Regions from separate parts of the Bacillus sp. UNCCL81 genome, predicted to be linked through region 2. Evidence: riboswitches for the same ligand, from Rfam matches in the RefSeq annotation. Region 2 holds a riboswitch; the other holds the start of a gene.
What was found. Region 2 has a riboswitch for S-adenosylmethionine ahead of mmuP (S-methylmethionine permease). Riboswitches for the same ligand answer to the same signal wherever they lie in the genome.
Positions count from the first base shown of each region.

Region 1 (21,938 bases), on a different contig from region 2:
TAATTAAATTTTGCAATTCAAATAAATGCTCACCGCTGTAACATACACCATTTTGTAAATCGATCACGATTAAAACATCTGCACAATTATCCATTTTATCTACCTCATTTATATTTTTATTAAGTTTATAATTTCATTTAATTTTCTATACTTTTAATAATTTTCGCAGGGTTACCGGCCACTACACTATTAGAAGGTACATCTTTCGTAACGACAGAACCTGCAGCTACAATTGAGTTATCTCCAATCGTAATGCCTGGTAAAATAGTACAACTCCCTCCAATCCACACATTGTCTCCAATATGGATTGGAATCGCATACCCGCTCTTATTTCGATCCTTTGGTTGAATCGAATGGCCAGCTGTATAGATTCCTACATTCGGACCAATCATACAGTTATTTCCTATTTTCACTTCTGCCATATCTAAGATTGTACAATTATAACCTGCATAGAAATGATCTCCCACATGAATGTTATCCCCTAAATCACAATGAAAATTATGCTCAATACTTGGATTTTCCCCTACTGTACCAAACAGCTCTTTCAATATTTCTTCTTTTCTTTCGAACGATTCCACATTTATATTATTAAACTCTTGAACAAGCTTATGGGCACGTATATTTTTCATTTTTAATTCTTCTGTACCACGCTTATAATAAATTTTCTCTTTATCTTCCATGTTAAGACTCCTAACTTATATGTAGTTATTTTATAAATCACTTCGATCAATAATCTACTAAACCTTCTTTCACAGCCAAAATCATTCATCCAACTATTTGTTTTATAGTGATTTCATTATTATTTCCTTCCACTCAAAATCACTGCATTTCCTAATACTTTTTTGTTCAATAAAATTTTTGGCAATTTCATTTCTTTATCAAGTTTAGATCTGTTCAATTCAGATACACCATATTTCTTTAAATCGTTTAAGAGCTGCTCCTTTTCATCTCCAAATATTTTTTCATCCATAAATAAATCTAAAAAGACGAATTCCCCTCCAGGTTTTAACACTCTTAATGCCTCTTTTATTACATCAGTTTTATTGCTTCGATCTTTTACTTCATGGAAAGTAAGACAGCTTACAATGACATCAAATTCATTCTCATTAAAAGGGAGTTCTGAAGCACTTGCTTTCACAAAATGAATCTGATGAGAAACACCTTCTATTTCTGCATTTTGCTGGCATTGTGCTTTTGAATACTCCCAATTTCCCCCCCAATAGTCAATTCCAGTTAATACTGATGTAGGAAAAGCCTTTGCGAGTTTAATGATCAGCGAACCGCTGCCCGTACCAATATCTAAAAGTGTTCCGTCTCCATCCCACTTTACTTTGGACACAATTAAGTCATGAATTTTTGACTGATAATTCCCTCCAATGGATGCGAATTGGTATATAGAATAAGAAAGTATAAGTGTTATATATAGAAATGGCACAGCTAAAATTCCTGATAGAATTCGTACATATGTATTAACAGGTAATATTGTTACAGAAAGAAAGATGAGTGAAATCACTAGAAATATAAGCAGTTTATAGATACGAATCCAAGTTTTATATTTAGTTTTTAATTGCAAGATATCACAAACCTTTTAGTTTTTAGTTAAATTATACCTTTTCAAAAAAGTCACGTTAATTCTTTTTTAAGCCAAATACTAAAATAATTAATTAAATGTTTAGTCTAACAAAACAAACCTCTAATGCTATAACAATGCAATAGAGGTTTGTTAAATAAAGTATTAAATAGTAACTAATTCTTTTTCTTTACTTCCGATTTTTGTAATGATATCACGCGCAATCCATACACCACAAGCACTTGCTTGAGCTAAGCCACGAGTAACTCCTGCTCCATCTCCACCTAGATATAATCCAGAGATTTCACTTTCAAAGTGTACATTTAGCTTTGGTCGTGCTGAGTAGAATTTTGCTTCTACGCCGTAGAAAAGTGTATGTTCTGCAGCGATACCTGGAGTTACATGATTTAATGCTTCTACCATTTCAATTAAACTTTTCATTGTATTATATGGTAAAACTAATCCTAAATCTCCTGGTACTGCTTCTTTTAAAGTTGGTTCTAAAAAGCCTTCTTTAATACGCTTTTCAGTTGAACGGCGACCTTTTAAAATATCTCCGTATTTTTGTACGATTACTCCACCGTGTGAAAGCATGTTTGCAAGGCGTGAAACCTCGTGCGCATATTCATTTGGTTTATCAAATGGTTCTGCGAATTGATGCGATACTAATAAGGCAAAGTTTGTATTTGGACTACCTAGTTTAGGGTCTTTATAAGCGTGACCATTAGCAGTCATAATTCCTGAATGATTTTCAACTACTACGTGTCCAGATGGATTACTACAGAATGTTCTGACTTTTGTACCCACGCTAGTATTAAAGACGAATTTACCTTCGTATAAGTGCTTGTTAATCTCTTCCATTACTACGTTTGAAGTCTCAACACGAACACCAATATCAACTTGATTTGTTGACATTTTTAAACGACGTTTTTTCATAACATCAGTTAGCCATTTTGAGCCATCACGACCAGGCACAATTACAACTTTCTTAGCATGTAATTCTTCACCTTTTTTTAATTTAATTCCCTTTATGATATGAGTACCTTCAACCTTTTCAGTTATTAAGTCCTCTACTTCAGTTTTATACTTCATATCGATTTTCGTTTTTAAATACTCGTAAATGCTTTTTAGAATTTCTAAATTTTGCTCAGTTCCTAAATGACGAACTTGTGCGCGTAATAATTTAAGTCCAGCTGCGTAACCACGACGTTCAATATCTCTAACTTCTTCTGTTAAGGGATCAGTAATCGATTCAGTCGCACCATGTTCTAAATTAATTTCATCAACGTATTTGATTAATTCAACTACTTGTGAATCTGATAAGTAATCTGTCATCCATCCACCAAATTCGCTTGTAATATTAAATTTTCCATCTGAATATGCTCCAGCACCACCAAAACCATTTGTAATTGAGCAAGCTGGTAAGCAACCTGAAAATTCTTTTTTACCTGCAGCAGGCGGACATTTTTCAATTTTCTTTTGTAAAATCGGGCAATGTCTTGCGAATATATCATGTCCTTTATCAACAAGTAGTACTTTAGCATTAGGCATTTTTAAAGTTAATTCATAACAAGTAAATATTCCAGCAGGTCCTGCTCCAACAACGATAACATCATACATCTATATATACCTCCAAATAAGGTTTAATTTATATCATTTGATCAACCTAAAATAGAATACCATCAATATGAATGCGTTTCAAGCAAAAACACGAACATTTTTTGTATTATTTTTAAAAAATATTCGTTTATAAACATAGTGAAACCTTTTCATTACAATTAACCATATGTCAATTAGCTTTTTTTATCCAATTTTAGACAATTCAAACTTGAATATTAATTAATTAGACATCAGATTATTTAGTTGATTCCATCCTAATTTAACGAAAAGTTAATTATTGTAATACGAAAATATCCTATTAGATAGAATCACAATCACACTAAGTTGAATAGTTATATAAATAACAGATATTTTATATTGGAGATGGAAAAGATGCTAGAAGAAAATATCAAGGAAAAGGAAGGGAAAGACCAAAATCAAATAACTACTATAGAAGATGACGGTTTACAAGCAAGTCTTGAAAAACAAATTGTTGCTGCATCGTGGGTTAAGGCAGTTGCACAATTATATGAAACGATTACATTATCAAAATTATATTCAATTGACAAAGATTCAATCTTTCAAGGGAAAAGAGATATCATATCAGGCATGTGGATTGGCACAGCTGGTCAGTTATCCGTTGCTTTTTACGTTTCTAAGCAATTGTTCACTTCAGATAAGAAAAATTTACTTGAATTACAAAGAAAAATCGTGCTTTCTGATTCAATTCAATTAGTTGGAAACGCTTTGGCACTTATAGGTGCAGCTGAGGTAATTCAAGAGGAAATTGGTGACGGGGAAATATTCATTTCATAGTCAACTAAAAATCTTTATATTACTTAAAAAGTTTACATCTAATTTACGCATCATCAATAGCGCAAAATTAAAAAATATAAAATAAATAAATCCCACAGAAATTCCATTGTGGGATTTTTAATATAGAGTTTAATTTGTTCGTGTTTCTAAGACAGATTCTCTTTTTTAATTATCCGGTTTCCCTATTCCTGCACTTCTTGTTTTTCTCTTACCCCTGCATTTAATGCTTTTTTAAAGCTTGCAATCAAGTCTTCAATATCTTCTAAACCAACTGACACTCTTATTAATGTATCTTTTACGCCTAATCTTTCACGAACATCGAGCGGTATTGCAGCATGGGACATCTTCACAGGATATGAAACAATTGTCTCAACTCCACCTAATGAAACGGCAACTGCAACGTTTTCGACTGATTGTAGGAAACTTGTCGTTTGTTCAATCGTTTTTAGTGTAAATGAAAGGACTGCTCCTCCTCCAGTAGCCTGCTCAAAATGTATATCGTGACCAGGGTGATCTTTTAGTCCTGGGTAATAAACATCCTCAACTTCTTCTTGTTCTAAAAGCCAATTTGCTAATTTTGATGCAGTTTGTTCATATGCATCCATACGAACTTTTAATGTCTTTAATCCTCTTAATGTTAACCAACAGTCTTGTGGACCTAAAATTGCCCCGAATGAATTTTGGATTGTGTATAAATCATTTGCAAGTTCTTCCGAATTTACGACCGCTAGCCCTCCGATTACGTCGCTATGGCCTGCAATAAATTTTGTTGCACTATGAACGACAATATCAGCTCCTAAATCTAAAGGTCTTTGTAAATATGGTGATAAAAAACTATTATCTACAATGACAAGGATGTCATTTTCTTTTGCTATCTTGATTGCACTACTCAAATCAGTAATTTTCAAAAGAGGATTAGACGGTGTTTCTAAATAAAGTCCTTTTGTATTTGGCTTTATTCCGGCTTTAATCTCTTGTAAATTAGAAGCGTCTACAAATGTAAAATCGATTCCGAAACGATTTAATACTTTAGTCGCGATTCTAAATGTTCCTCCATATACATCTTCACAAATGACAATATGATCTCCAGCTGAGAACAAAGACAATACAGATGAGATTGCAGCCATCCCTGATGAAAATGCAAAACCGCGAACACCATTTTCTAACTTTGCAATTGTATTTTCTAATGCTTCTCTTGTTGGGTTTCCACTTCTTGCATAGTCGTACTTACCAAAATTCTCTATATCAAATTGATGAAATGTTGAAGTTTGATAAATCGGAATACTTAATGCGCCTGTTGCCTGATCTATTTCATTTCCATTATGAATTAATTTCGTTCCAAATTGCATCCTCATCACCCCAATGCATTTTCTAAGTCATTTAATAAATCATCAATATGTTCAATACCAACAGATAAACGAAGTGTATGGTCATCTAGACCAAGCTTTCTTTTAAATTCCTCTGGCATTTCTGAATGAGTTTGCGTATGTGGGTACGTAATTAATGATTCAACTCCACCTAAGCTTTCTGCGAATGTAATAACTTTTACACTTCCTAATACTTGTTCAACCAAACTTAAATCTTTCACTTTAAATGAAATCATTGCACCAAATCCAGTTGCTTGTTCTTTAATAATTGAATACCCTTTATGCGTTGGTAACCCTACATAAAACACTTCAGTAACATTCGGATGATTTTCTAAAAATTTCGCAAGTACAATTGCATTTTTTTGACTGTATTCCATACGTAAATGTAATGTTTTAATTCCTCTTAAGATCAACCAAGAGTCAAATGGAGCTAATGTTGCTCCTGTTGATTTTTGATAATAACGAATTCGTTCATTCGTATATTCAGAATTTGTTACGACAAAACCAGCAAGTGTATCATTATGGCCACCTAAATATTTTGTTCCACTATGAACAACAACATCTGCACCTAATTCAATTGGTCTAAAGAAATAAGGTGTTAAAAATGTATTATCAACGATCACAATTATATCTCGTTCTTTTGCAAGCTCAACTACTCTTTTTAAATCAGTTACTTTCATCATTGGATTTGATGGTGTTTCAATAAAAATTCCTTTTGTGTTCGGTTTAAGTGCATCAAGAATATTTTCAATTTCAGTCGTATCTACAAAATTATGCTCAAGTCCATATGGCGAATAAATTTCTTCGAATAAACGATATGTACCACCGTATAAATCATCTGAAACAATTAGGTGGTCACCTTTTTTAAATAAGCTTAATACTGCAGTAACGGCTGCATTTCCTGTTGAAAATGCAACACCATAATTTGCACTTTCTAATTTTGCAACAGTATTTTCAACTTCTTCACGAGTTGGATTTTGTAATCTTGCATAATCATATCCAGTCGATTGATGAAGACCTGCATGCTTAAAAGTAGCAGATTGATAAATTGGATAACTAATCGCACCAGTTAATGGATCATAACCTTTGCTTCCATGAACAGCTACCGTTTCAATTGATTTTTTATTCGTGTTTAAAGCCTCTTTTGTGTTAGTCATTATAAATCCCCCATTTTAGTCAAATAAAAAACCACTTCCTAAAAAATAAGAAGTGGTTATGTCCGCAAAATATACATATCGCTCTTATCTTCCAGGTTTTTCACCTGCAGGATTTAGCACTTTCTAGTTTTTACTAGAGTTGCCGGGTTTCGTCGGGCCAGTCCCTCCACCGCTCTTGATAAGATTATTTAATTATATTGATAAGTATATTAAAAACTCTGATAATTATCAATTGTTTTTTTTGAATTATTTAATTATTAACTCTTACTTCCATTCTTCAGGTAATAAACTTTGATAAAGTGAACTCTTATATCGGTCATCAATTAGTAATAAAGTCCCTTCATCTGATTCAGATCGTATCACTCTTCCACCCGCTTGCATTACTTTATTCATACCTGGAAAGACATATGCATAATAATACCCATTTTTTCCAACCGAATTAAAATGCTCCTTTAAAATATTTCTTTCTAAACAAATCTGCGGCAATCCTACACCAATTACTACGACTCCGTTTAAACGATCACCCTTTAAATCGATCCCTTCAGAGAATATACCGCCTAATACCGCAAAGCCAACTAGCGTTTCTTCATTTAGACTATCAAATTGTAAAAGGAATTCCTCTCGTTCAATTTCAGTCATACCATTTTCTTGAACGATTGTTTTTATAGTAGGGTATTTCTCTTTAAATAAATCAACACTTTGAATTAAATATTGATAGGATGGATAAAAAACTAAATAATTACCTTTTCTTTTCGTAATTTCTTTATATACCGAATCAATTAATCTTTCTAAATTTCTTTCACGATCTTGATACCGCGTTGATAGAGGGTCAATTGTTACCTCCAATTGCTCCTTATGAAAAGGAGAATCGATTGAAATTGTATAATCGCGACTTTGATCACCAAGCATATCTTGAAAATATTGTATTGGGGTTAAAGTAGCTGAAAAGTAAATTGTTGAGCGAAATCTTTTTATTACGTCATTTACAACTTTAGATGGGTCAAGGCAAAATAGCTTTAAATGAACTTCACTTTTATATAGTTCATAGTAGCATACGTAATTTTCATCAAAAAACTCTGCGATTTTGACGAAGTTGAGTGACTCAAAATAAGTATCAAGCAAAAGTTGTTTATTTTCGTCCTCGTCCATTTCCGGTAATTTTATTTCTACGATTTCATTGAATGTATGTAGAAGTTCTAGTAAATCCCCATCTATTTCCTTTGAAACTGGGGTTACAACGTCCTTCCATTTCTTTCTTAATTCAATAAAACGCTTATTTATTTCATTTATTATGGCATAAAGTTCATCTTTTAAATTTTTATATCGATTTTTCAACTCTAAAAATTTAGATTTGAATAGACTCGCAGAATACATTTCTCTTGAGCGATCAACAAGATTATGAGCTTCATCAATTAATAAAACTGTACTTCGTTTATGCTCATCAAATAATCGCTTTAACGATACTCTAGGATCGAAAATATAATTTACATCGCAAATAATAGCATCTGAAGAATTTAATAAATCTAATGAGTATTCAAATGGACAGACTGTATGTTTTCGTGCATATTCTTCTATTTTCTCCCTAGTTAGTGCTTTTTCGGATGAAAGAATATCAAGAACAGCATCATTAATTCTGTCATAATAACCATTGGCAAATTCACAATAATCCTTTTGACACATCGTCTCTTCTTTAAAACAGATTTTATCTTTTGCTGTAATCGTCGTACACTTTATACAAAGTCCTTGATCTGTCATGCGCTTAAATGCTTCTTCAGCAACAGTCCTAGTTATTGTCTTAGAAGTTAAGTAAAACATCCGATTGATACGATCCTCACCAATACTTTTAACAGTTGGAAAAATAGTTGATACCGTTTTTCCTATTCCAGTTGGTGCAACAGCAAATAAATTATTACCTTCTTGAATCGTTTGATATACCGCACCTGCTAACTTTCTTTGTCCTTTTCTGAAAGAAGGAAAGGGAAAATTTAATTCTTTTATGGTCTGATTCCTTAACTCAATATGATCGTATTTCCATTTTGCAAAAGGATAATAAATTTCTAGCATTTTGTATAAGTAATTTGTTAATTCATCCTTTGTAAACAAAAGATCGAAGCTTATTTTTTGCTCAGTTAAAATATTAATATATGTAAGTCTAAGTGTAATCTTTTCAAGCTGTAGTTCTTCACAAATAAAATATCCATAAACTTTTGCTTGAGCCCAATGAACAGGATATGAATTTTCATTTATTTCATTTAAATCCTTCATTGTTGATTTAATTTCTTCTATTATATATTGATCATCCTTCAGTAATAATCCATCACAACGGCCTTCTATCTGAAACGCCAATTGATCCAATTTTATAGTGCCGGATATAGGTCGTTCTTTTACATCCTGTTCACCATATTCTCTTTGGATTTTTTGATGCGCCTTTGTTCCTTCAATTAAAGAAACCGAACTTTTATAAGTTAAATTGATACTTCCCGCTGTATGAGCATACTCAACTAGCGTTCGAACTGAAACCTTTATACAATTCTCCAAGTGAGTACCCTCCTTTATTACATTTTATCATAATCCTCTTTCTTGATTAAGAATGAAAAGTACCAATAAAAAAGTTCAAGTTAAAATAACTTGAACTTTTAAAGATCAGAATGCAATATTCAACTAGCAATATAAAACTTGAATATTATATTTTCTGTAGAATTGTAATAATCTCTCCATGTCATCCTTTATTGCTTCTAGCGGAACTACAATGGCTTGCATACTTGTAAAGTAAATATAAAAGTAATTCTTCGTTCCTTTTATTTCAACTATATCATCCCACTTTATTTCATGAACACTTGATTTTGTAATTTCTTTCATTCCATTCTCATCAACCTTTAGAGAATGTTCGCCGAATAACGATTGATCGTTCTTTTCAGTTAAATGCTTAATCATTTTGTTTTTAGAGGAACGGTAGAAATACTTTGGAAAATAAACGAACCAAAGAATGGCTGCTATCGAAAAGGCAAGTAAATAACCAAAAAGCGGTTGCTTGAAAAAAAAGGAAATTAAAAATGGTATTACTAAATAGATTAAACTCACAGCAATTCGTTGATTAATTAACGACTTTTGAACAGTTTTAGAATGTTTTAAATGATGTAAATTAAATTCAATATAATCATCCAAATTAATTTCATAATTAAGTTTCATACTTGACCTCCAATTTCGCAAAAATATTTTAATCACTATTATTTTAACATTAGAAAAAAACAGAAAATAAAGTTATTTTATGTACTTATGTTAAGTTGATTTTTCAAGATTCATAGAATTAATTCTTATATTAAGAATTCGTAATAATTCATTTCCAAAGTTCTAATTTTAAATTTTTGGCATAAAAAAGGATGTCCTAACTGTAAATCAAAAAGAATAGTGATATAGGCTCGGCGCTGCAAATAATTTATGAGATATTGCAATTGATCGGTGGACTGCAATTAAATTAAGAGAATCGCAATTAAAATTGTGGACTGCAATTAAATTAAGAGAATCGCAATTAAATTTAGCGAAACTGCAATTAAAATTTGAGAATCGCAATTAAATTTTACAAAACTGCAATTAAAATCCTAAAAAACGCAATTAAAATATAAAAGTACCCATACCAGTTAAGGTATTCCTTTCTAAAAAACAGACAAAAGCAGATCATTTAAATGGAAAACTTGCAAATATGCCTTCTATCAAATAAAAACTTGATAAGAATCTACAAAAATTTCTTATAATAATCGATTAGATCAACTGCAAATGAAAAACTCTGTTGAAATACCCTAACAGAGTAGTACATTTCCCAATAAAAATGGGCCGCTCATATGTCAGTTAACCTGACTTTTGAGACAGCCCCAATCTAATTAAAACAGTTCAATTATGCTCCATCATTAATGAAGCTATATTGCGCCATGTATAGCTTATAATAATGTCCTTTTAATCCTAGTAACTCTTCATGTGTACCGCTTTCCTCGACATTTCCGTTTCCGATAACCATAATTTTGTCGCAGTCACGGATTGTTGATAATCGGTGGGCAATGACAAATGATGTACGACCTTCTAATAGCTTTTCAATTCCATTTTGAACAAGCTTCTCTGTATGTGTATCGATATTCGAAGTAGCTTCATCTAATATCAATATTCTAGGATCAGCTAGTAGAGCACGAGCAAAAGAGATTAATTGTCTTTGACCTAATGAAAGTCTTGATCCCCTCTCGTTTACATCTGTATCATATCCATTCTCCATTTTAATAATAAAGTCATGAGCATGGACTGCTTTAGCTGCAGCAATTACTTCTTCATCTGTAGCGTTTAATTTACCGTATCGAATATTTTCCATAATCGATGTTGAGAATAGGAATGTATCTTGTAGCATTATTCCCATTTGACTTCTAAAAGATTCTAAATCTACTTTTTTAATATCGTTCCCATCTACTAAGATTTCACCTTTTAAAGGATCATAGAATCGACTTAAAAGTGAAACAATTGTTGTTTTCCCTGCTCCAGTTGCACCTACCAATGCAATTTTTTCACCAGGATTTATTGTGAAATTCACATTTTTTAAGACTGTAGAGTTTTCATCATAACCAAAAGTCACATTTCTAAATTGAACTTCACCATTAATACGTCCAATTGGAGGTGCATTTTCTTCACTAATAATTTCTGGATCAATATCCATAATGTCAAAAATACGATCAGCTGCCGAGAAGTTTGATATTAATGTATTATAAAAGTTTGATAAGTTCATAATTGGACGCCAGAACATGCCAATATACATTGAAAATGCGATTAATGTTCCAACTTCGATATCTTGACTAGTTACAAGCTTATATCCAACATAAAATACAATTACAGTACCAACACCCCAAGAAAGCTCAACTAATGGCCAGAAGAAGTCATTCATTTTTACTGCTCTCATGAATGAGCCCATTAATTCAGAAACCTTTTCTTTGAAGTCTTTTTCTTTATCTTTTTCTTTCGCAAAAGATTGAACTACTTTTATTCCTGAAAAATCTTCATGTATAAACGCAATTAAATTTGAACGTTTCTTTCTATAATCATCCCATCTTTTACGTGCACGTGTTTCAATATAAAACATGGCAACTGCTAAAAATGGCAGAATTGATACTGATGCGATTGCAAGTTTAACATTTAAAATAAACATTACGACTGTAACGCAAACTAAGCTTAGTAATTCTGGAATTAACGTTTGAATACTTTGGTTGAATAAATTTTGGAGAGCACTAATATCACCCATTACACGAGCCAAAATTTTACCTACTGGTCGATTATCAAAAAACGTAAATGATAGTTTTTGAATATGTGTATAAAGCTCATGACGAATATTTACTAAAATATTATTCGTAACAGAGCTAATCATCGTCCAACGTATTTTTGAGGCAATCATTGCTAAGAAATTTAGTGCTAATAGTACAACTCCAATCATTATGAGCCCTTTTACATCGTGATTTTTAATATTTGTATCGATCGCTACCTTTAGTAAATATGGATTTAATATCCCGATTACCATTACAAATAACATTAAACAAATAACGCTAAATGTTTTTAATTTATAAGGCTTTAAATAAGTCCCGAGCCTAAGAATAAGCTCGGTTTTACTCCGATTTAGTTGGTCTTCATCACGATTTATCGTATTTTGTGCCATTAGACCACCCCGCTTTCTACTGTTTCAAAATCTTTGAATTGTTCTTCGTAGACTTCAAAGTATCTTCCCTTTTTATCAAGTAATTGTTTATGATTTCCTTTTTCAACTATTTCCCCATTTTCAACGAATAAAATTACATCGGCATTTTTTACAGCTGAAATACGGTGTGCAATGATAAATGTTGTACTATGTGAGAAACGTTTATTTAAATTGTGTAATAATTCATACTCCGTTTCCATATCTAATGCAGAAGTTGCATCATCTAAAATTAAGATAGGAGCATTTCTTAATAATGCGCGGGCAATTGATATACGTTGTTTTTGGCCACCAGATAAACCAATACCTCGTTCACCAATTTCCGTGCTGAATCCTTCTTCTAGCTCATCAATAAAGTCTAAACAACAAGCAATACGGCAAGCTTCACGGATTTCATCCATTGTAGCTTCTGGGTTTCCTAGTTTAATATTATTTTCAATCGTATCTGAGAAAAGGAAAGTATCCTGAGAAACGAGAGACATATTTTGACGTAAAGATGTTAGATTAAAATCTTTAACATTAACGCCATCTACTAGAACTTCCCCTTTGGCCACATCGTATGAGCGACCAATCAGATGAAGAATTGAAGATTTCCCAGCACCTGTCGTTCCCATAATCGCTACTTTACTACCACTTGGAATATATAGATTAAGATCTTTTAAGACAATTTCATCATTATATTTGAAGCTTACATTTTTATATTCCACTGAACCGTCAACTAGATTAGGTGTATATGCACCTTCTTTGTTTTCAATTGCTGTTTTACGATCTAAAATTTCAAAAATCTTCTTCGCAGAAGCTTGGTTTTTAGAAAGTACATCTGTTAACCAGCCTAGCATTCTCATCGGCCAAATTAAGTTCCAAATATATCCACTGAATGCTACTAGTTCACCTAGCGTCATACTTTGTTGTAAAACGAAATATCCACCGATAATAATCATTGCAACAAGCGCAATATTTGTTAAAAATTCAATATTAGGAAAATATTTACGCATTATTTTAGCTTGAGACATATTTAAATCATAATATCCACGATTCATTTTCAAAAATTTCAACGTCTCATGCTTTTCTCTAGCAAATGCTTTAACCAATCTTACACCCGCAATATTTTGTTGAGCTGTTGTATTGATTTCAGCTGTATGGTCACTTATTTTACCGTAACCTTTATTAAGTAAGCGATTTAAACGCGTCCCCATATATCCAATTGGGATCATGATTGCTAAACAAATTAGTGCCAACTGCCAATTAATTACAAATAAGATAACTGTACTGACAGTAAAATAAATTATATTTTCAACAAACAATCTTAGTCCAAACGCAATTGTTTGCCAGATATTTTCCACATCTTCATTAATTCTCGATAGTAATTCACCCGTATTCATCGAGTCGAAATACTTAAATTCAAAACTTTGAATATGCTTGAACATATCATTTTTTATATCCTCATGTACCTTTGAACTTACTAAGTCATATAAATATTCTTTTACATAACCAAAAATTGATTTGATAATTGTTACACCTATAATTCCACCGATAACCGGAAGAACTACTGATGATTTTCCTTTCGTAATACCATCATCGATTAGAATCATTTGTAAATAAGGAATTAAATGATCCACACCTATAACTAAAACCATTGAAATTGAACCAATAATAAATGAAAGCTTATGCCTAAAGACATATTTTAAAATTCGAGACAAAATTATACCTCCCTTGTATCAATTAACCTAACTCTACGCAACCCTCCACTTTTTTTGACAATAAAAAGACCATGGGAATATTTTCCATACCCCATGGCCATAAAGAAACGTTTCGCCCAAAAACAAACAGTTATGAATCGTTCATTTTTGGCACAAAAAAGCCATGGGAAATATAAACCCATGGCTAAATCGTCAATTGAAATCTAAATTTCAACGTGGTCCGTCCTGCGTAGAGATAGGGTTCATAATCATTATGAAATTTTGTGATGCTTCACAGCTTAATTTTCTTACAATCATCATGTTAACCTACCTCCTTCTTATTTGATATTCTTATCATATACGAGTGGACTTCAAAATGTCAAACTATTTTTAATAAATTTAATTATTTAATTTTATAAACAATTGCTTCATACGGTCTTAAGCTATTATTCACACCCGTTACACTTGAATCTTTATAATTACTTAAAATTATACTTACTTCATTATAGTTATTACTATAACTAAAGTTTGTTTCCTCATTTGTAAAGTTAGCTACTACTAAGAATTTTTCACCATTATACTGTCTTTCATATGCAAATACTTTTTCATCCTTTTCAGCAAGCATTTCAAATGAACCATAAACAATTGCAGGATTTTCTTTTCGCAATTGGATCAATTGACGATAATGATGAAAAATTGAATCTGAATCATTTATCGATTGTTCAACATTTATTTTAGTAAAATTCGGATTTACTGTTAACCAAGGGTTTCCTTTTGTAAAACCTCCATGCTTTTCTCCATTCCATTGCATTGGAGTACGTGCATTGTCTCTACCTTTTGTATAAATCGATTCCATTATGTCTTCGTGCTTGTAACCTTTTGAAATACGGTCATTATACATATTTTTCGTTTCAATATCGTCATATTCATCAATGCTTTCAAATCGAATATTTGTCATTCCAATTTCTTCACCTTGATAAATATAAGGTGTACCTTGCATTAAATGAAGGATTGTAGCAAGCATTTTTGCACTTTCAATCCGATATTCTTTATCATTACCCCATCTAGAAACAATTCGTGGTAAATCATGATTGTTCCAGAACAAGCTATTCCAAGCCTTTCCATCAAGCTGAGTTTGCCACTTATTAAAAACTTCTTTTAGCTCTAACAAATTCAATGGCTTTAAATCCCATTTTTCTTTACCTTCTTGTTGATCAAGACCGATATGCTCAAATTGAAAAATCATACTTAATTCATTTCGAGCAGGATCCGAATATAGCTTTGCAATTTCTGGAGTTGCTCCCCAAGTTTCACCAACAGTTAGCACATCATGATTTCCAAAAGTCTTTTTATTCATTTCTTTCAAGAATTCATGTAACTTAGGACCGTTTGCCGTAATCTCTTGATCTGGAATCTTTCCAATTAAATCTATTACATCCATTCGGAATCCACCAATTCCTTTATCAAGCCAAAAGTTCATCATATTATATACTTCTTCGTGGACTTTTGGATTCTCCCAGTTTAAATCTGGCTGCCTTTTACTAAATAAATGCAAAAAGTATTGTCCAGTTTGTTCATCATATTCCCATGCACTGCCGCTGAAAACAGAAGGAAGGTCATTTGGTTTACTTCCATTCACAGGATCTCTCCAAACATAATAGTCTCGATATGGGTTATCTTTGCTCTTTCGAGATTCAATGAACCACGGATGTTCATCAGATGTATGGTTCACAACTAAATCCATTACGATTTTAATCTCTCGACGATTCGCTTCAGAAATTAATTCATCCATATCATTCATCGTCCCGAACTCTTCCATAATGTCACAATAATCACTAATGTCGTAACCATTATCATCATTAGGAGATTTATATACAGGACTCAACCATATAACATCTATTCCTAAAAGCTTTAAATAATCAAGCTTTTCAATTATTCCTTTTAAATCACCGATTCCATCAGCATTACTATCCATAAAACTTCTAGGATATATTTGATAAACTACACTATTATGCCACCATTTTTTCTCCATTTTAATTGCCTCCTAGATTATGTATAAATCTTAAAAACTCAAAAAATTTATTTGCTTTTTATTTCTTCAATCTACATAATTCGGTACGTGAAATTCCAAAACATTTAAACCAATTTAAAATCGTGCAATCGTGTGCACAATTTTATAATATAAAGTGTCCTATTCTTAGTAAATGTATATTCAAAATTCTTTTAAACCGCTTACATTTTCTATTTTAACAAGATTGGTCATTAATGCAAACATTTACATTTTTCTTCAACGATTTAAATGAATAAAGTATATCCGTTCCTACCATTAAACTAATCTCAACCTATAACTTATTTGAAAATCTAAAAGACTTATAGATCCATTTTTAGACCTTATCCAGTATTCCAATTAACTATTTTTTCTTTATTTCAAATTTAAAATTGATAGGACAAGCATTCCCTTCATACTATATAAGGCTACGCATTTTCTAAATATTGTTGGGGGGAAAACTTTGTTAAAGCGCTGTTTTATTTTTTTCTTAGTACTGCTTTTATTTTTAAGCACTTCTTTTGTTCAGTCTTTCGCGGCAGAAACAAAACCTGTTTCGCAATTTATCATTATTAATAAATCGATTAATAGATTAGCTTTTTATGAGAATGGTAAATTGGTAAAAGTTTTTAAAGTTGCTACCGGTAAGAGTCAGGATCTAACTCCTGAAGGCAAATTTAAAATCGTCGTTAAAATTGTAAATCGGCCTTATTATAAAGAGAATATTCCTGGGGGTGATCCGAGGAATCCACTTGGTAATAGGTGGTTAGGTTTAAATGCTAGAGGGACATGGGGTACAACCTATGCAATCCACGGAAATAATAATCCAAGTTCTATTGGAACTTATGCTAGTCACGGCTGTGTACGAATGTATGATGAAGAAGTAGAATGGTTATATGATCGAGTTCAAAAAGGTGCTACTGTTTTAATCACTTCATCTAACCAATCGTTCCAAGACATCGCCGTCGCAAATCATTTATTTGATGATGATTCAGGAACTGTAGTAGTAACAAAACCAACGGATATTCCGACTAGTTTACAACTTGGAAGTGTAGGTTCAGAGGTTGAATGGCTGCAGGATTCATTAACTAAATTAGGATATTCTACAAACGGGGTCGATGGCTATTTTGCTAAAGGCACAGATCAGGCAGTGAGAGCATTCCAACTAGATAATGGCTTAACTAGTGATGGAGTTGTTGGTGCTGGTACAAAAAAATTATTATTAGACAAACTCCAAGAAAAAAACCGCGAGTTAGTATCGGCTTATTTTTATACACTTACATTAAAGAAAAATGTAAAAACAAATGGTGAGGACAGATTCGATAGTCAATTAAATGGGGTTCAAAAATTAAAATATTAAACTATTAGAGGGTATCCAAAAGTCTAACTTTTAATGGAACCCTTATTTTTTTTGTGATTAAGGTGGACTGCAAATAAAATCTGGTTTTCGCAATTAAAATTGACAAAACTGCAATTAAATTTTGAGAATCGCAATTAAATTTAGCAAAACTGCAATTAAATCCCAAAGAATCGCAATTAAATTAAAAAATTACCCATACCAGATGGGGTATTCCGACCCAAAACTTGTATAATAGTAGATCCTTTCCAATGGAAAACTAGCATATATGCTATGCAGAATAAAAATTCGAAAAAAATTTGCTAGTTTTATATCATTAAGCTCCATTTTTTCAACACAAAATAAAATGCAACTTTTGAAATACCTCGTACTAGAGATACTTTATCAAAAAGGGGTCGTCCCGTGGACAGCCCCTTTTAAATGATTACTTTGTTAAATATAAGTACAATAATTTCATCGTATTTTCCATCGCACTGTAATGCGTTCTTTCCATACCATGAGAAGCATGAACACCTGGTCCAATTAACGCGCCACGAATATCTTGTCCTCCGCGTAAAGCTGCAACTGTATCAGAACCGTACATTGGATAGATATCTACTGCATAGCTAAGTTCATTTTCTTTTGCTAAATTGACTAAATCAGTCGTCATATTGTAATCGTATGGTCCGCCAGAGTCTTTTGCACAAATCGAAACATCGTATTCAGTACAGCTTAAATCATCTCCAATACAACCCATATCAACTGAAATTAATTCAGTAATATCAGATGGGATATACGAAGAGCCATGTCCAACTTCTTCATACGTAGAAATAAATAATTTTGTTGTATATGTAGGGACAATCTTTTCCCTTTTAAACAATTCAAGTAAACCAATTAAACATGCTACACTTGCTTTATCATCAATAAATCTTGATTTTATAAAACCGCTTTCAGTAATTGTCGTTTTCGGGTCGAAGAAAATAAAATCTCCTGGGCTAATACCAAGATTTAATACATCCTCTTTTGACTTAACACATTCATCAATACGAACTTCCATGTTTTCTGGGTCACGTTTTTTTGTTTTACTATCTTCGAATACGTGAATTGATGGACTTGTAGATAAAAATGTACCTGTATATATTTTTCCTTCACGCGTTCTAATTTGACAATATTCACTATCAAGAGTTGGTACGATTGGCCCACCAATAATTGTAAACTTTAATGTACCTTTACTTGTAATTGATCGAACCATTGCCCCTAACGTATCAACATGTGCTGATAATCCGATGACTTGCTCATTGCTTTTACCAGGAATTGTGATCACGCCACAACCTTTATTAGTCGTTTCAAAGTCATATCCTAAACTATTTGTCCAGGACTGAATTAACTCCATAATTTCAAAGCAAAAACCACTTGGGCTATTAAACTCTAGTAATTGTTTAGCGGTTTGTAGCACATATTCTTTGTCAATTTTAATATTCATAGCTTTTCCCCTTCAATTTTGAAATTTTCATGCAATTCTCAACGTATTTATCATACATTTATTTGTGTTTGTTATCAATATTTCATCATTTTGCATTAACATGTTTGGCGTATTGCGATTTGATTAGTCTCATATAAATGATGTATATCGTAAATTAAATGAGGTGAAAATGTGTTTTTTTTCAAACCAATTACTGAAGAGGTCCGGTTGTTTCAACTAAAATTTACTAAACAAAATAAAACCAAGAAATTTATTTTAGCTTCTATTTTTTCGTGTATTGCTGCATTGTTTCAAGCTGCTGGTGGCCTATTACCAGGTATAGGATTATTTTTAAGTCCACTCGCCACTGCACCAATTTTATTATGTTCCATGTTTTCCATTAAAAATGGAATAAAGTCCTATTTTTTAACAATCCTGTTGTTATTGATCCTACAGCCAACTGAACTAATTGTCTTTCCTTTTACAACAGGATTATTAGGACTTGGCTTAGGCTTGGCTTTTCACTTTTTTAAAAATAGATTATCGATTATTGCGACGGGAGCAGCTCTTTTAATGTTAGGTATTATGAGTCTATTATATCTTTTCCACTTTCCAGTCTTAGGGCCGGGATTTTCTGATTCTTTTTCAATCAATACTGTTCTAATTATTTTATTATTTTCGTTCCTTTATTGCTGGTTCTGGGTTGAAATTACTTTAATTATTTTTAGAAGATTGGCACTGCTAAATTAACTAATTACATAGAAAACGTTAAAAATCCCTTCATCGAAATCTGAAGGGATTCATTTTATTTGCTTAAACTTAATTGTTATAGGGAGGCATATAATCTTTGATAAGTCTAGTTAGGAGCTTAGTTAGACTAATAGTTTCTAACATTTTCGGTTTACTGTTTCTTATTTCTAGAAATTCTAATCTATGTACTCGATATCATTATTTTGACACCATGCGATCGCTAAGTCTTTATAGCGTCTGTCACGATAACTATACCAATCCATATCAATATTTAACTCTATAACTGCATCTTTAAATCTTCTAAATGCGCCTTTTCCCTCGATTATGATTAGTAATATATTTTGTATTTTCTCATCTTTAACTGTTAAACAAAAGTCTTTAATCATTTTATATTCATCAATTTCATATTTTGAAGGTAATTCTTTATAGTCCTCAAAATTTTCCACAATTTCATTTGCGATTTCTAAATTTTCTATCTGCCAATCTTGTAAATCATCGAAAGGTTTTTCATCTTCGGCATCAATTAGATCATCTTCAGCAACCGAAAAAACTTCACCAGTTTTTATGCATTTCTAATTCTTCAATAATATCTTTTATCTTTGCTTTATTTGTCATAAAGTATCACCTTCTTATTTTTTATATTAGGCAAATCAATTGTGTTACTTCGATAATTATACTTGATAGTTCTATAAATGAATGCACTTTCCTTCTAAAAAAAACTGACTAAAAGAAAATTGGACCTTTAAAAAGCTCCAAATTAAATGCCCTAAGTAGATCAATTAAATAAGATTATTTATACACGACATAAGTATTGGCTAATTTATCATGTAATGCTGTTTTCCTATTTGAAAAAGCAATCATTATATAACCAATAAATAAAATGAAACTGGAAACAACTTGGGCTAACCAACGGCTAATTGCCTCAAATACAGATAACTTACTTCCATCTTTCTTTGTTGATTACTTTAATACCAACAGTGGCCTTTCCGATTGTCCCCTGCAATTTTGTAGCTGGCAAAAGCATTAAGTAAATAATACCAATGAGATCAATAAGTAGGTTGTATGTATTATTTGTGTTAGTAAAGAAACTAAGAAGCAATGGACTTAGAATAAAACCTAATAAAATAATGATACAAAAATCAATTGTATATGCGCATAATCTTATCCAAAATCCTGCATATTTAAATTCCAATATTGACTCCCCTAAAAATTAAATAGATTACTATGAAATCGGTTTTTAATATTAAAATGATTATACCTATCTAGTGTTATTCTGTAACTTGGGGTAATTTGCCTTTTTTTTAATGAAATTTAAATAGTCCATATGAAACTTAACTGACCGTTTGTTCAATAATAAGCCTTCAAATTTAGATAGATAAACATTCATCCATTCCCCCCTAGATTATTGTTGAAATTTCACGAAAGTACATAAGTAAAAAAACAGTGAATATATTGTTGTTATGTTGTCTAATTTTTTTTAGCTGAGGAGTGATTAACTAATTATGAAGCAACCGATGCGTGTTCTTATTTCCGGAGCGAGCATTGCAGGGCCAGCACTTGCTTACTGGCTTCATCGCTATGGTTTCGAGGTGACTGTAGTAGAACGGGCTCCTTCTTTACGCCCAGGGGGATACGCTGTTGATATCCGTGGTGCTGCAATTTCTGTGCTTGAACGAATGGGAATTCTTGATGATGTTCGTTCATTAGATACACATATGACTGGAGTTTACTTCGTGAATGATAAAGGAAAAATTAAAGGTAAAATTAGTGAAGCAAGTATGGGGAATCAGCAAGGGATGGATATTGAAATTATGCGTGAGAATCTTAGTAACATTTTGTTCGATTTGACCAAGGATAAAGTTACATATATTTGGGGCGATTCAATTACCTCTATTCATGAATCAATGTCAGGGGTTGAAGTTCAATATACTAATGGGAAACCAGATACATTCGATCTAATAATCGGCGCTGATGGAATCCATTCCAATGTGCGTACGTTGAAATTTGGTGACGAGGATCAGTTTAAACGTACTCTCGGCTGTTATATCTCAATTTTTGAATTCGAGAATTATCTGAACCTCGACCACTCTCAAATGCTTTATACCGTTCCGGGTAAAACTGTTGGAATGTATAGCGCAAATGATAAAAAGGAAGCAAAGGGCATGTTAGTGTTCCAATCCGAGCCACTTAAGTACGACCGTTATAATACAGAAGAACAAAAAAATCTTATTAAAAATGCTTTCGAAGAACTTAATGGTTGGGAAACACCGAACTTGCTCCAAAAATTGATTAATGCTTCAGATTTTTATTTTGATGAAATTTGTCAAATTCACATGCCGACCTGGTCAGATGGCCGAATTGCTTTAGTAGGTGATGCGGCTTATTGTCCTTCACCCCTCTCAGGTCAAGGTACTAGCCTGGCCCTTGTCGGAGCATATG
Region 1 is NZ_FOMF01000003.1:628,188-650,125, reverse strand. It holds gene BM319_RS08875 (cysteine hydrolase family protein) at 1-94, opposite strand, end outside; gene BM319_RS08870 (sugar O-acetyltransferase) at 138-680, opposite strand; gene BM319_RS08865 (class I SAM-dependent methyltransferase) at 800-1,576, opposite strand; gene BM319_RS08860 (NAD(P)/FAD-dependent oxidoreductase) at 1,736-3,190, opposite strand; gene BM319_RS08855 (hypothetical protein) at 3,563-3,985, shown strand; gene BM319_RS08850 (trans-sulfuration enzyme family protein) at 4,168-5,334, opposite strand; gene BM319_RS08845 (trans-sulfuration enzyme family protein) at 5,340-6,509, opposite strand; SAM riboswitch class I at 6,591-6,694, opposite strand; gene BM319_RS08840 (ATP-dependent DNA helicase) at 6,774-9,047, opposite strand; gene BM319_RS08835 (YcxB family protein) at 9,171-9,698, opposite strand; gene BM319_RS08830 (ABC transporter ATP-binding protein) at 10,402-12,189, opposite strand; gene BM319_RS08825 (ABC transporter ATP-binding protein) at 12,189-13,925, opposite strand; gene BM319_RS08820 (glycoside hydrolase family 13 protein) at 14,308-15,936, opposite strand; gene BM319_RS08815 (L,D-transpeptidase family protein) at 16,415-17,311, shown strand; gene BM319_RS08810 (M42 family metallopeptidase) at 17,733-18,770, opposite strand; gene BM319_RS08805 (hypothetical protein) at 18,978-19,499, shown strand; gene BM319_RS08800 (UPF0158 family protein) at 19,676-19,945, opposite strand; gene BM319_RS25235 (RDD family protein) at 20,289-20,417, opposite strand; gene BM319_RS08790 (RDD family protein) at 20,437-20,691, opposite strand; gene BM319_RS08785 (FAD-dependent monooxygenase) at 21,002-21,938, shown strand, end outside.
Region 1: it holds a riboswitch for S-adenosylmethionine, as region 2 does, so the genes downstream of both, BM319_RS08845 (trans-sulfuration enzyme family protein) here and mmuP (S-methylmethionine permease) in region 2, are expected to answer to the same signal.

Region 2 (11,240 bases):
ATTCATTAGCAACTGAAGGTGAAGCTCCAAAAGCTTTTGCAAAAATTTCTAAAAATGGTGTACCAGTTTATACGGTTATTGTAAGTGCAATTATTTTAATTGGGGGCACTTTTGTAGCTTATTTTTCTCCAGATCGCGTATTCGGATATTTAATGGCGATTCCGGGATTTACGGTATCATTAGTATGGATCAGCATTTGTTTAGCACAATTAAAGCTTCGTAAAACTTATACTAAGATGCCACACTTTAAAGTATGGGGATTTCCATATATAACATCATTTACAGTAATTGCTTTAGGTGTAAGTTGTGTAGCATTTGCATTCAGTGAACAGAACAGGTTAAGTATTTTTGTATGTTTAGGAATGTTAATTGTATTAATTTTATGTTCATTTATAAATGGTAAAAAACAAGCTTAATAAACACACAAAAAAGGGCACCTTATTTGGTGCCCAAATTGATTACAGTATATTAATTATTGTTAGCCAATGCTAAAAGCTGTTCATTTACATTTTCATTTACAACTCCGCCATGGTAACAAATGATTGTTTCAATATCATATTTTGTTAATTTTTTAATGGACAATAGAGCCGTTTCCATATCAGGTGTAGCATTTGGATTTGGACCCATAATTACACCATCAGCTGCAACAACAGCATCACCTGCAATTAATGTCTTGCTTTTTTGATGATATAAACAAATGTGACCAGGAGTATGTCCAGGTGTAAAGATCACAGTGATTCCACCAGCATATGGTAAAACTTCTTCGTCAGATAAAGTTGTATTAACTTTAGCATTTAGTGGTGTATCATAGATTGCTTTTATTTTTTTTCCTATTTCTTCAGGGACAGTTTCGATCATTTTTGCAATTCGTTCTGGATTTACTTTAATTAAAGCTTTATCACCTTCAATATATGGCTTGTCTTCTTTATGTGATAGCACTTCAAGTTCTTGATCAGCAGTTTTTAAAAGCTCAGCAAGGCTCCCAATATGATCAATGTCTTGATGTGTAAGAATAATTTTAGACAGCTTGTTAAACTCCAATCCCGCTTTTTCTATCGCTCCACGAATTTCTCCAGTTTGCCCTGGCATTCCTGTATCTACTAAGATTACTTCTTGTTCATCCCAAAGTAATGTTGGATGAATAATATTTAACTGTCCAGTAAAGTTCATTTCTAATTCAATTGTTTCAATACCTTTTGCTATCTTCATTTAGATGGTAAAAGCATTTATTGCCTTTACCACACCTCCCTTTGTCTTATGTGAGCACTAAACTAGACATCTAAAGAAAGTTGCCTAGTTTAGTGTTCACATTTTTTGTTGCTACAAACTTATTCTACTTTTTGAGTTTTTGAAACAGAAGAAATAAAGTCATCAATCATAACGTCAAAGCTGTCATCTACATTTACAGGATGTTGGAAATATCCAAGGAAATTCATCGAGACAAATCCGTGTAAAATGCTTCTTAATGCTCGGCCTTGATGAATTAATAAAGTAGGGTCCGTAATATAAAACTTTAGTATTTGATGAATAATTCCAGTTGTTTCCCTAGCAAGTCGTTTAACATCATCATTTTCCGTACTCGGGATATTCATAAAAAGTCCATAACCAGTTCGATTATCAAATGCAAAATCACGGTATACATAAGCAATTTCTCTAATCGCTTGTTCACCACTTTTACCGACTAATCGTTGCATTAAAGTTGAATTTAATTTATTTAAAAGTGAAATCGTCATTTTCAATTTTAAATCGTCCATATTCGCAAAATGGTTATATAAAGATGGATATTTAATATCCAGCTTCTCTGCAATTTTTGGAAAAGTAACTTGATTAAGTCCGATTTCATTAGCCAATGAAAAAGCCACTTCAATAATTTTTTCTTTTGTTAAATTTCTTTTTTGAACCATTTTTTTGCTCCCGTCTCATGTTTAGATAAATTGTTTTTATAGAATAAGCTGATTTCCACTGCCAATCAACTTATGTCCTTAAAGATACAATACCTAAATACAACGTATTTTTAAAGAGAGACTATATTACTGAAAATAGTTTAACACTTCTGATGATAATTAGTAAACTATATAATATAATTTACAAACTATAAAATATAGTTTAGTGTTATGTGTATATTAAAACTTATTGTTATTTTTTATTTGTCTCATTTTCGAGACTTTTTATATTGATTTTATTTTTATCAAAAAGGAGGGGGAAATGATGTTATTGTGGAAAAGGAATTTAATTGTTTGTTGGTTTGGAATGTTTGTAACAAGTATTGGGATGAGCCAACTTGGTCCAGTATTACCCCTATATATTGATAAACTTGGTGTTCATAATTCTGCATTAATTAGTCAATTTTCAGGGATTGCTTTTGGGGTAACTTTTATTATTTCAGCTATTTTTTCTCCTATTTGGGGTTTGGCAGCGGATAAGTTTGGACGAAAACCAATGCTGCTAAGAGCAAGCCTTGGTATGTCAATTATTATTTTTTGTATGGGTTTCGCACATAATGTCTATATTTTAATTGGTTTAAGACTTTTACAAGGTGTCATTACCGGTTACGGTACAGCTTGTACAACTTTAATCGCAACGCAAACAGATAAAGAGCATGCGGGATCGGCATTAGGTACACTTTCAACTGCAAGTATAGCAGGTTCATTACTTGGTCCGATGGTTGGAGGTTATATTGGAGAGACTGTAGGTTTACAAAATGTGTTTTTTTTAACAGGTGGACTCATGATGGTTGCGTTTATTACAACTGCATTATTTGTAAAAGAATCATTTACTCGCCAAGATAAAAAAGTGCTTAAGTTTAAGGAAATATGGAGTATTATTCCGGATAAAAGCTTAATGATCACAATGTTCATTACTTTTTTTGTTTTAACAATAGCGCTTTATTCGATTGAACCAGTTATTACTGTTTACATTTCTCAGCTATCGGCTCATTCTACACATGTTGCATTGTTAGCGGGTATGGCATTTTCAGCATCAGGATTGGCAAGCATTATTGCTGCTCCGAGATTAGGTAAAATTTCAGACCGAATTGGTCCACATAAAGTTATATTCGTTGCACTGATTGTTTCAGGTCTAATGGTTATTCCTCAAGCATTTGTAAAAAACGCTTGGGAATTGATGGGACTCCGATTTATTTTAGGTTTAGCAACGGCGGGCTTAACCCCGTCTGTTAATACATTAGTTAAGCGAATTACACCAGATGCCATTACCGGTCGAGTATTTGGATTTAATATGTCAGCTGGATATTTAGGCGTATTTGTCGGTTCCATTTTAGGTGGGCAAATTGGAGCATATTTAGGTGTGAAATACGTATTTTTTGTTACAAGTGCATTATTGCTACTTAATGCTATTTTGGTTTATGTTAAAGTTAATAAGAAATTGAATGTAAAAGAAGATTTTAAATTATCGATGTAAAAAGCTATAATTTTTGGGAGCTACTTAATGTGGCTCCCTTTAATAATAATACCCTACATTATTTAGCAAGAAATGTCGGGTTGGCTAATTTCGTTCCTGTTATTCTATTGATGAAGGAGGTTATAAAATGGATTTGTTAAAAAATATGAATGATGCACTAATATATATTGAAGAAAATCTGACAAGTGAGATCGACTATAAAGAGCTTTCTAGACGGGCTTTTTGTTCTGAGTATCATTTTAAAAGAATGTTTTCGTTTCTTGCAGGAATTTCTCTTTCAGAGTATATACGTCGCCGCCGTCTTACCGTTGCAGCATTTGAACTGAAAGATCATAACAAGAAAATAATTGATATTGCATTAAAATACGGATACAATTCTCCGGATTCTTTTACGAGAGCCTTTCAAAACTTGCATGGAATTACTCCGTCAGAAGCTAGAAATAACGGCAATTCGCTAAAAGCATTTCCACGAATGACCTTCCAATTATCAATTAAAGGGGGAACTGAAATGAACTATCATATTGAAGAAAAAGAAGCATTTCGAATTGTAGGGATAAAAAAGAGGGTTCCGATTATTTTTAATGGAGTTAATCCGGAAATTGCATCGATGTGGAAAACTTTAACGATGGAAAAAATAACGAAACTAAAAGAACTCTCCAATGTTGAACCGAATGGCATAATAAGTGCATCAACAAATTTTTCTGAAGGTAGAATGGAAGAAAAAGGAGAGCTTGATCATTATATTGGTGTTGCCACTACAAAAGACTGTCCAAATGAATTCATTCAACTTGAAGTTTCTGCGTCTACATGGGCAGTTTTCGAAGCGATTGGAAAATTTCCAGATGCATTGCAAGAAGTGTGGGGACGAATTTATTCAGAATGGTTTCCATCTTCTGATTACCATCAAGTAGAAGGTCCCGAAATATTGTGGAATGAACAGAAAGATATTACATCACCAACTTTTAAGAGCGAAATATGGATACCAGTCTCTAAAAAATAAAAAAGAAAGAGACATATGCTCTTTCAGGTTTCTGAATGATTGTTATTTAAGTGATCCAGTTTATCTGAAATATTTTTAAGAATTTGATTTTTCTCTTGTTGAATTTTTAGGAATTTTAATAGAAACCAAACCATAAAAACAAAAGGTGCTAAGTAAAACAAAATCGGTAGGATTGAAAATAGAGGAAGAAGCACGTTATCCATATTGATTTCACTCCTTTTGGAAAATTATACCATAAGATTTAAATTAAAACCTTCTTATTATTGAAGGTTTTTTTATTTATAACTTATTCAGTTAGTTTCTTGGTTAAGAATGATATTAAAAGGAAAATAGCGTTATTTAGAGAATGTACTATTAATTAAGAAATGCTATAAGTCGAATATAAAAGTAGGAGAAATAAAAATGAAAATAGTAAAACAATGGGTACAAGAGGAGAGTGATTATATTAGAAAGAAATTAATTGAATTTAATACTAAAAACCTTCCTGATGAGAGGAAAGCACCGTCGGAAAATATAAGCTTTGTCGTTCGAAATGATCAAGAGGAAATAGTAGGTGGAATTACAGGAAGGATGTATTGGCACCATTTATCTATCGACTTCTTATGGGTGTCAGAGGAATATAGACATGAAGGTTTTGGTAGTCAGCTAATCAATCAAATGGAAGAATTTGCAATCGAAAATGGATGTCGCCTTATTAAAGTAGATTCTTTTAGTTTTCAAGCTCCAAAATTTTATAAAAAGCATGGTTTTAAAGTGTTTGGAATAATTGAGAATCATCCAAAAGGGTATAATCAATATTATTTTGAAAAAAGATTATAAGAGACAATCTAAATTTTTGACGGCATGAAGTTGCTTTTGCAGCTTATTTTTTTTCGCTTATAAACTTAAATGGTATGATTAATTAAAAGTTTGATGTGACAGGAGGAATCGTTAATGAGCGAACTTAATTTATTGTTTCGAAAAAGAATCGGATTACGTAATAATGAAGTGATTAACTTTAATAATTTAAATGACATTCTTGAAAAAACAGCTAAAAATATACCTTTTGAAAATCTTTGTATTATAGGAAATAAAACGAATGAGATCAACCGAGAAAATTTAATTAGTAAATTATTAGTAAAAAACGAAGGTGGTCTCTGCTATGAATTGAATTCATTACTGTATTTATTTCTTCTTGAAAATGGGTTTAACGTGAGGTTAGTTAGAGGGGTTGTTTATGACAATATAGCTCAAAAATATCCGACTTTTGGAAGAACACATGTGACAATCCTATTAACACAAAATAAAGAATCATATTTAATTGATACGGGATTTGGAGCCAATCTTCCTTTAAAAGCAGTTCCCTTTTCCGGTGAGATGATTACTTCTAGTAATGGAGATTTTCGAATTAAAAAAGAAGGCACAGAATTCGGGGATTATGTATTGATGTTAAAACTAAAACATAAAGATCCCGTTTGGAGAATTGGATATGCATTTGATTCATGCGATGTCATTTCGGATGTGTCCGAATTTAATGAGATTCAAACAATTATTGCTGAGCACGAGGAATCCCCATTTAATAAAAACCCTTTAATGACTCAACTGACAAATGAGGGGAATAAAACTTTAACGAATACTTCTTTTACACAATGGATTAACGGTGTAGTAACGAAAGAGGATATTGATGAAATGAGATATAAGGAATTGGCAAAGCAACATTTTGGACTCTAATAAAAAATAGATTTACTATACAAAAGTAAACTTATTAACAATTATTTGTAAAAATTGTTAATAAGTTTCTTCTAATCATTCTATTGCCTATGAAAATTTAATGTTCTATCATTTTGCTTATTAAGTAATCAACCTCAATTATTACTTTGCTTTATGCAATTAGAAAACCTCTGAATGGCGCCATTTTTTCGATATATCCTTAATTTGTTGAGGTGTCGTTCTGCAGCATCCACCTATTAAACGTGCACCTAATTGGTACCATTCTTCAGATTGTATACCCAAGGTGCCACACTGTTCATGCCCATGCCATGTTTTTGTTTCCGGGTTATAAGTTTCACCAGAGTTGGGATAAACAAGAATTGGCTTTTTCGTATTTTCTCTCAATTCCTGGATGGCACCAGTTACAACAGTTACTGGTGCACAATTGATGCCTATTGCCACAATTTGCTCACTTTTTTCAAAAACTCTTGCACACTCAGCAAGCTTCGTACCTTCACTAATCTCTTTTTCATTTTTTAAAGAAAAGGATAGCCACGCATATGTTTCTGGGAACTCACGCAATAATCTATCTAAAACTATTGCTTCATGCAATGAAGGGATTGTTTCGAATGCTAATAGATCTGCACCAGCTTCAATCAAAGCTGATATTCTAGAACGATGAAAGTCTTCTAATGTTTTATCTGATACACCATAGTTGCCTATATACTCTGAGCCATCCGCAAGGTAAGCACCATACGGTCCAACTGACGCAGCAACCAATGGCTTAGGCCTATTCTTTTGCTTGTTCTCCTTCCAAAAATCATCTCTTGCTCTTCTTGCAAGTAGCACAGTTTTCCTGATTAACTCCAAAGCTTCCTGTTCTTGTATTCCACGTGCGGAAAAACCATTAATAGTAGCTTGATAGCTTGCTGTTATGGCACAGTCTGCTCCTGCACGAAAATAGTCTGAATGAACTCGGTAAATTAGTTCGGGATTTTCTAATAACACGCGTGCCGACCAAAGGGGATCGTCCAAATTACATCCATGTGCCTCCAATTCTGTAGCTAATGCTCCGTCAAGAATCATTATGGAATATTCTGATAAAATAGCTTCAATTGGATTGATTTTGTTCGACATAATTTACGCCCCTGTTCTTAAGATATTTTGATAGATAATAACTTCCATAGCAAAGCAAAATAAACGGTATGCCGCAATATAACGCAATTCTCTGTGTTGGATCAAATGCAATTCCAATACATGAAGCCAGGCAAAGGATAAAAGAAGAAATTGGTACCAATGGATATAATGGTGTACGATAGATCAAATCCTTTTCAGAATTTCCTTCTTTTAAAAATTGTCTGCGAAATAAGAACTGTGAAACACTAATACTCATCCAAACAACAACCACGGCTAAACCAGAAATTGAAACTAGTGCGATATAGACAGTATCTGGAGCTATAATACTAGAGAGCAACGCCAAACCTCCACCCACCATTGAGAAAATAACAGCATTGATTGGAACACCCTTCTTTGTCATTTTTCCAAAAATCGGTGATATTGTATTCTTATTTGCAAGTGACCAAAGCATTCTAGAAGAGGCATAAAGACCTGAGTTTGCCGCAGAAAGAATGGCTGTTAGGATAACAAAATTCATTATGTCGGCTGAATAGGGCACCCCAATTCGTTCTAGAACAGCAACAAAGGGGCTTTTTAATATCCCTGCATCCGACATAGGTAATAAAGCAGATAAAACAATAATTGTTCCTATAAAAAAGATAATCAATCTCCACAGGGTAGTACGAATGGCCTTCGGTATCGTTTTTTCCGGGTTGGCTGTTTCACCGGCTGCAATGCCTATTAATTCTGTTCCTGAAAAAGCAAAATTAACCGCAAGCATGGTCATTATAATGGCTGTAGCACCATTAGGAAATAAACCTGCACTTGTTAAATTAGAAAAAAATGGGGCTGTTTTTGAATGAGTCATTGGAAGAAACCCGAGCATTGCCGCTACTCCTAAAATAATAAAGATCACAATTGCTATAACCTTTATCGATGAAAACCAAAATTCAGTTTCAGCGAAAAACTTAACCGTAAGGACGTTTAATACAAAGATCATAATGGCAAAAAGAGCACTCCATACCCAAACATTAATCGATGGAAACCAACGCTCCATAAGTAATCCTGCGGCTGTAAATTCAGAACCTAAAGCAACAGTCCAAGTTAACCAGTATAACCAGGCTATTGTATATCCTGTACCCGGTCCAATGTATTTAGCTGCATAACTATGAAATGCGCCCGTTTCAGGCATATGTACGGAAAGCTCCCCTAAACATAACATGACTAGATAAACCACTAGCGCACCAATCAGATAGGATAGAATTGTACCAAATGGACCAGCTTGTTGAATCGTGTAACCCGAACTTAAGAATAAGCCAGTTCCAATAACCCCTCCAAGTGATAGCATGACTAAATGACGCGCTTGCATTTTCCTTTGAAATTCTTGCCTATCGATGTTTTCCATTTTTAATCTCCTTTTGATACTATCCAGAGAAAACAAAAACGCACTCTAAAAAAGAGTGCGCTACTGACAAATAAAATGAGTGGTCTTATCTATCAGGAGTTTCACCCGCTGGAATTAGCACAGTATCTTAATAGACCTGTTGCTGAGGTATCATAGGGCCAGTCCCTCCACCTCTCTGGATAAGAAATATATATTTTTAATAACAATATCAATTCACTTAAAAAGTGTCAAGATATTTCAGTATTTTCAAAAAAATACTTGCTGTAAAATGCTTTAATATGACTCGCTATACCAAAAAACAAATACTTGTGGTACAGAATATGTTTTTTTAACTAAATATCCACTATTCTATATAAGAATTGAATACATGATGGTTTTAACCAAATTTCACGATTTATATTGAGAGATATTTAAAATTCATTTATTTAAATTCAAAGTCATTTTTATGGATTTATCTTTAAACAATCTGCCATTTAAGTCGAGTAAGAAAATCAACAATCTACTTTAACAAAAAGAAAGATAAGAAAACTAATTAAGAAACCTCTACCCCTTATTACTGATTTTAATAAACAATCTAATCCAAATTTTAGATTGAATAGTTACTTTTGTAGTAATATGTGCTTTTTTCAATTGCATATATATTAGTAAAGGGGTGATAAAAAATGGATATTTTATCAATTATCTTGCAAATTTTATTAGCTCTTATGTTTTTAATTGCTGGGTTGGCTAAACTTTTTGGTTCAAAAACGAGTGTTGAAAGTTTTAATCACTTGAAATTAGCACAATGGTTCAGAGTAATTACTGGATTAGTAGAATTGGTTGGAGCAGTTGGATTGATTATTGGATTTTGGGAAGAAAGTTGGGTTCCAGCGAGTGGTTTGTTATTAGGAGTTGTGGCAATTGGTGGAATAATATCACATATCCGTGTGAAGGATTCGTTTAAACAAACTTTTACAATATTATTATTAGGTATTATTGCGTTTGTACTTTTATGGATTAATTATTCTGATCTCTCAAGTTTCCCAGGGTTTAATTAATTTGCAATCTATTCATACAGGGATTAATAAGGCGACGACAGAATAACGATTACAGTATTTAAATCAATCTTATATGTAAAAAGGAGCGATTTTAATATTGTATGATATCGTAATTATCTGCGCCGGACTGGCGGAAGCAAGTGCTGCTTTATTTGCAGCAAAAGCTGGTGAAAAAGTTCTAGTTTTCAAATAAATATTTTAGCATTACTTCTATTGAGGTAATGCTTTTTTATATTTTTTTAGTAATCTAATAGCTAATCTACTTAAGAAAGATGTATCAGTAATAATTCATTTTTTCATCAATATATTAGAAAGTGAAATGAATTATGTTAGGAGGGGTCCGATTGTCGGATGCATTTATAGCACGTTCTTTAGATGAGATTATGTTTTGGTCAAGGATTATGAAAGAGCATTCACTATTTCTTAAATTAGGCTTTAATTGTGATGATACTGAGTTAATACAAGAAGCAGATCAATTTTATCAAGTTTTTGAAGCAATAGGAAATAAAGCCCAATCATTTTCGCTTCAAACGGATCCTCAGCAAATTAAACAGTTTAATAGTGAGGTTCATCAAGCTGCTTCGATGATTTGGGCCTATAAGCGGAAAATCCTTAACTTACTCCTTACTTGTAAAATAACTGGAAATAACTTTCCTTTATTAGTTGATCATACTAGTAGGGAAGCGGCTTATTTTGCAAATCGGTTGACTGAATTAAATAATGGTCAACTCCAACCGCTACCTGCTGCAATTATTCAGGAAAATGTTTTCTTTTTAAGAATTATGGCAGACCATGCAAAATTTATCGGACATTTATTAGATCCATCAGAAAGAAAACTAGTAGATCAAGCGAGGGAATTTAGCCATGATTTTGATCAACTTCTCTACCAAGCCGTAGATTTAGAATCAATGAGACCACAATCGGAAACTGTTCCGATACTTGACCAATTCCTTGATGAAAACCGAGTATCGGTAAAATCACTTAGGGATTTTAAGAAAACAGCTCGCGACCTAATAGAAGCTTGTAGAATTAAAAGTATCATTCATCCACTGCTAGCAGACCATGTATTTAGAGAAGCAGATCGATTTTTGCATATAATTGACGCGTTCGAAGCCCAGTTAACAGGGAATGGAAACAGAAATATTGTACTGGACGATCATTAATAACACAGCAAGTTACCATAGAAACGAAAAAGGAATCTGATTAAGATTCTTTTTTTCAGTGTGTTGAAATATAAAATGGTCAATAGGGAACACGGACATTAAATGAACATTTATTAATGATGAAATTATCATTTTTTGGATGTTCTATTTATGGTTTTAAATGTTAATATGTTTGAGCAATTTTATGATTCTAATAACACTAGTAATGTTTTATCAGTAGTTAAAAATTTTATGAGCTAATTTTTAGAAAAGTATATTCAATTGATTAGTATTTAATGTTCGATATTAATTAACCTACAAACTGATTAATAAACAACTGTTAGGTTACTCTAAGTAAAGGTTATTTGATTAGGATTTATTGCATACTTTTTTTGATGAATAAGTTGATTGGAACGGAGGGGTGCTCGACT
Region 2 is NZ_FOMF01000007.1:109,788-121,027, reverse strand. It holds gene BM319_RS16250 (amino acid permease) at 1-416, shown strand, start outside; gene BM319_RS16245 (MBL fold metallo-hydrolase) at 469-1,209, opposite strand; gene BM319_RS16240 (TetR/AcrR family transcriptional regulator) at 1,329-1,904, opposite strand; gene BM319_RS16235 (multidrug efflux MFS transporter) at 2,209-3,420, shown strand; gene BM319_RS16230 (AraC family transcriptional regulator) at 3,548-4,420, shown strand; gene BM319_RS16225 (hypothetical protein) at 4,444-4,623, opposite strand; gene BM319_RS16220 (GNAT family N-acetyltransferase) at 4,823-5,239, shown strand; gene BM319_RS16215 (arylamine N-acetyltransferase family protein) at 5,354-6,130, shown strand; gene mmuM (homocysteine S-methyltransferase) at 6,290-7,246, opposite strand; gene mmuP (S-methylmethionine permease) at 7,221-8,630, opposite strand; SAM riboswitch class I at 8,713-8,816, opposite strand; gene BM319_RS16200 (DoxX family protein) at 9,293-9,667, shown strand; gene BM319_RS16195 (DUF2935 domain-containing protein) at 10,012-10,830, shown strand.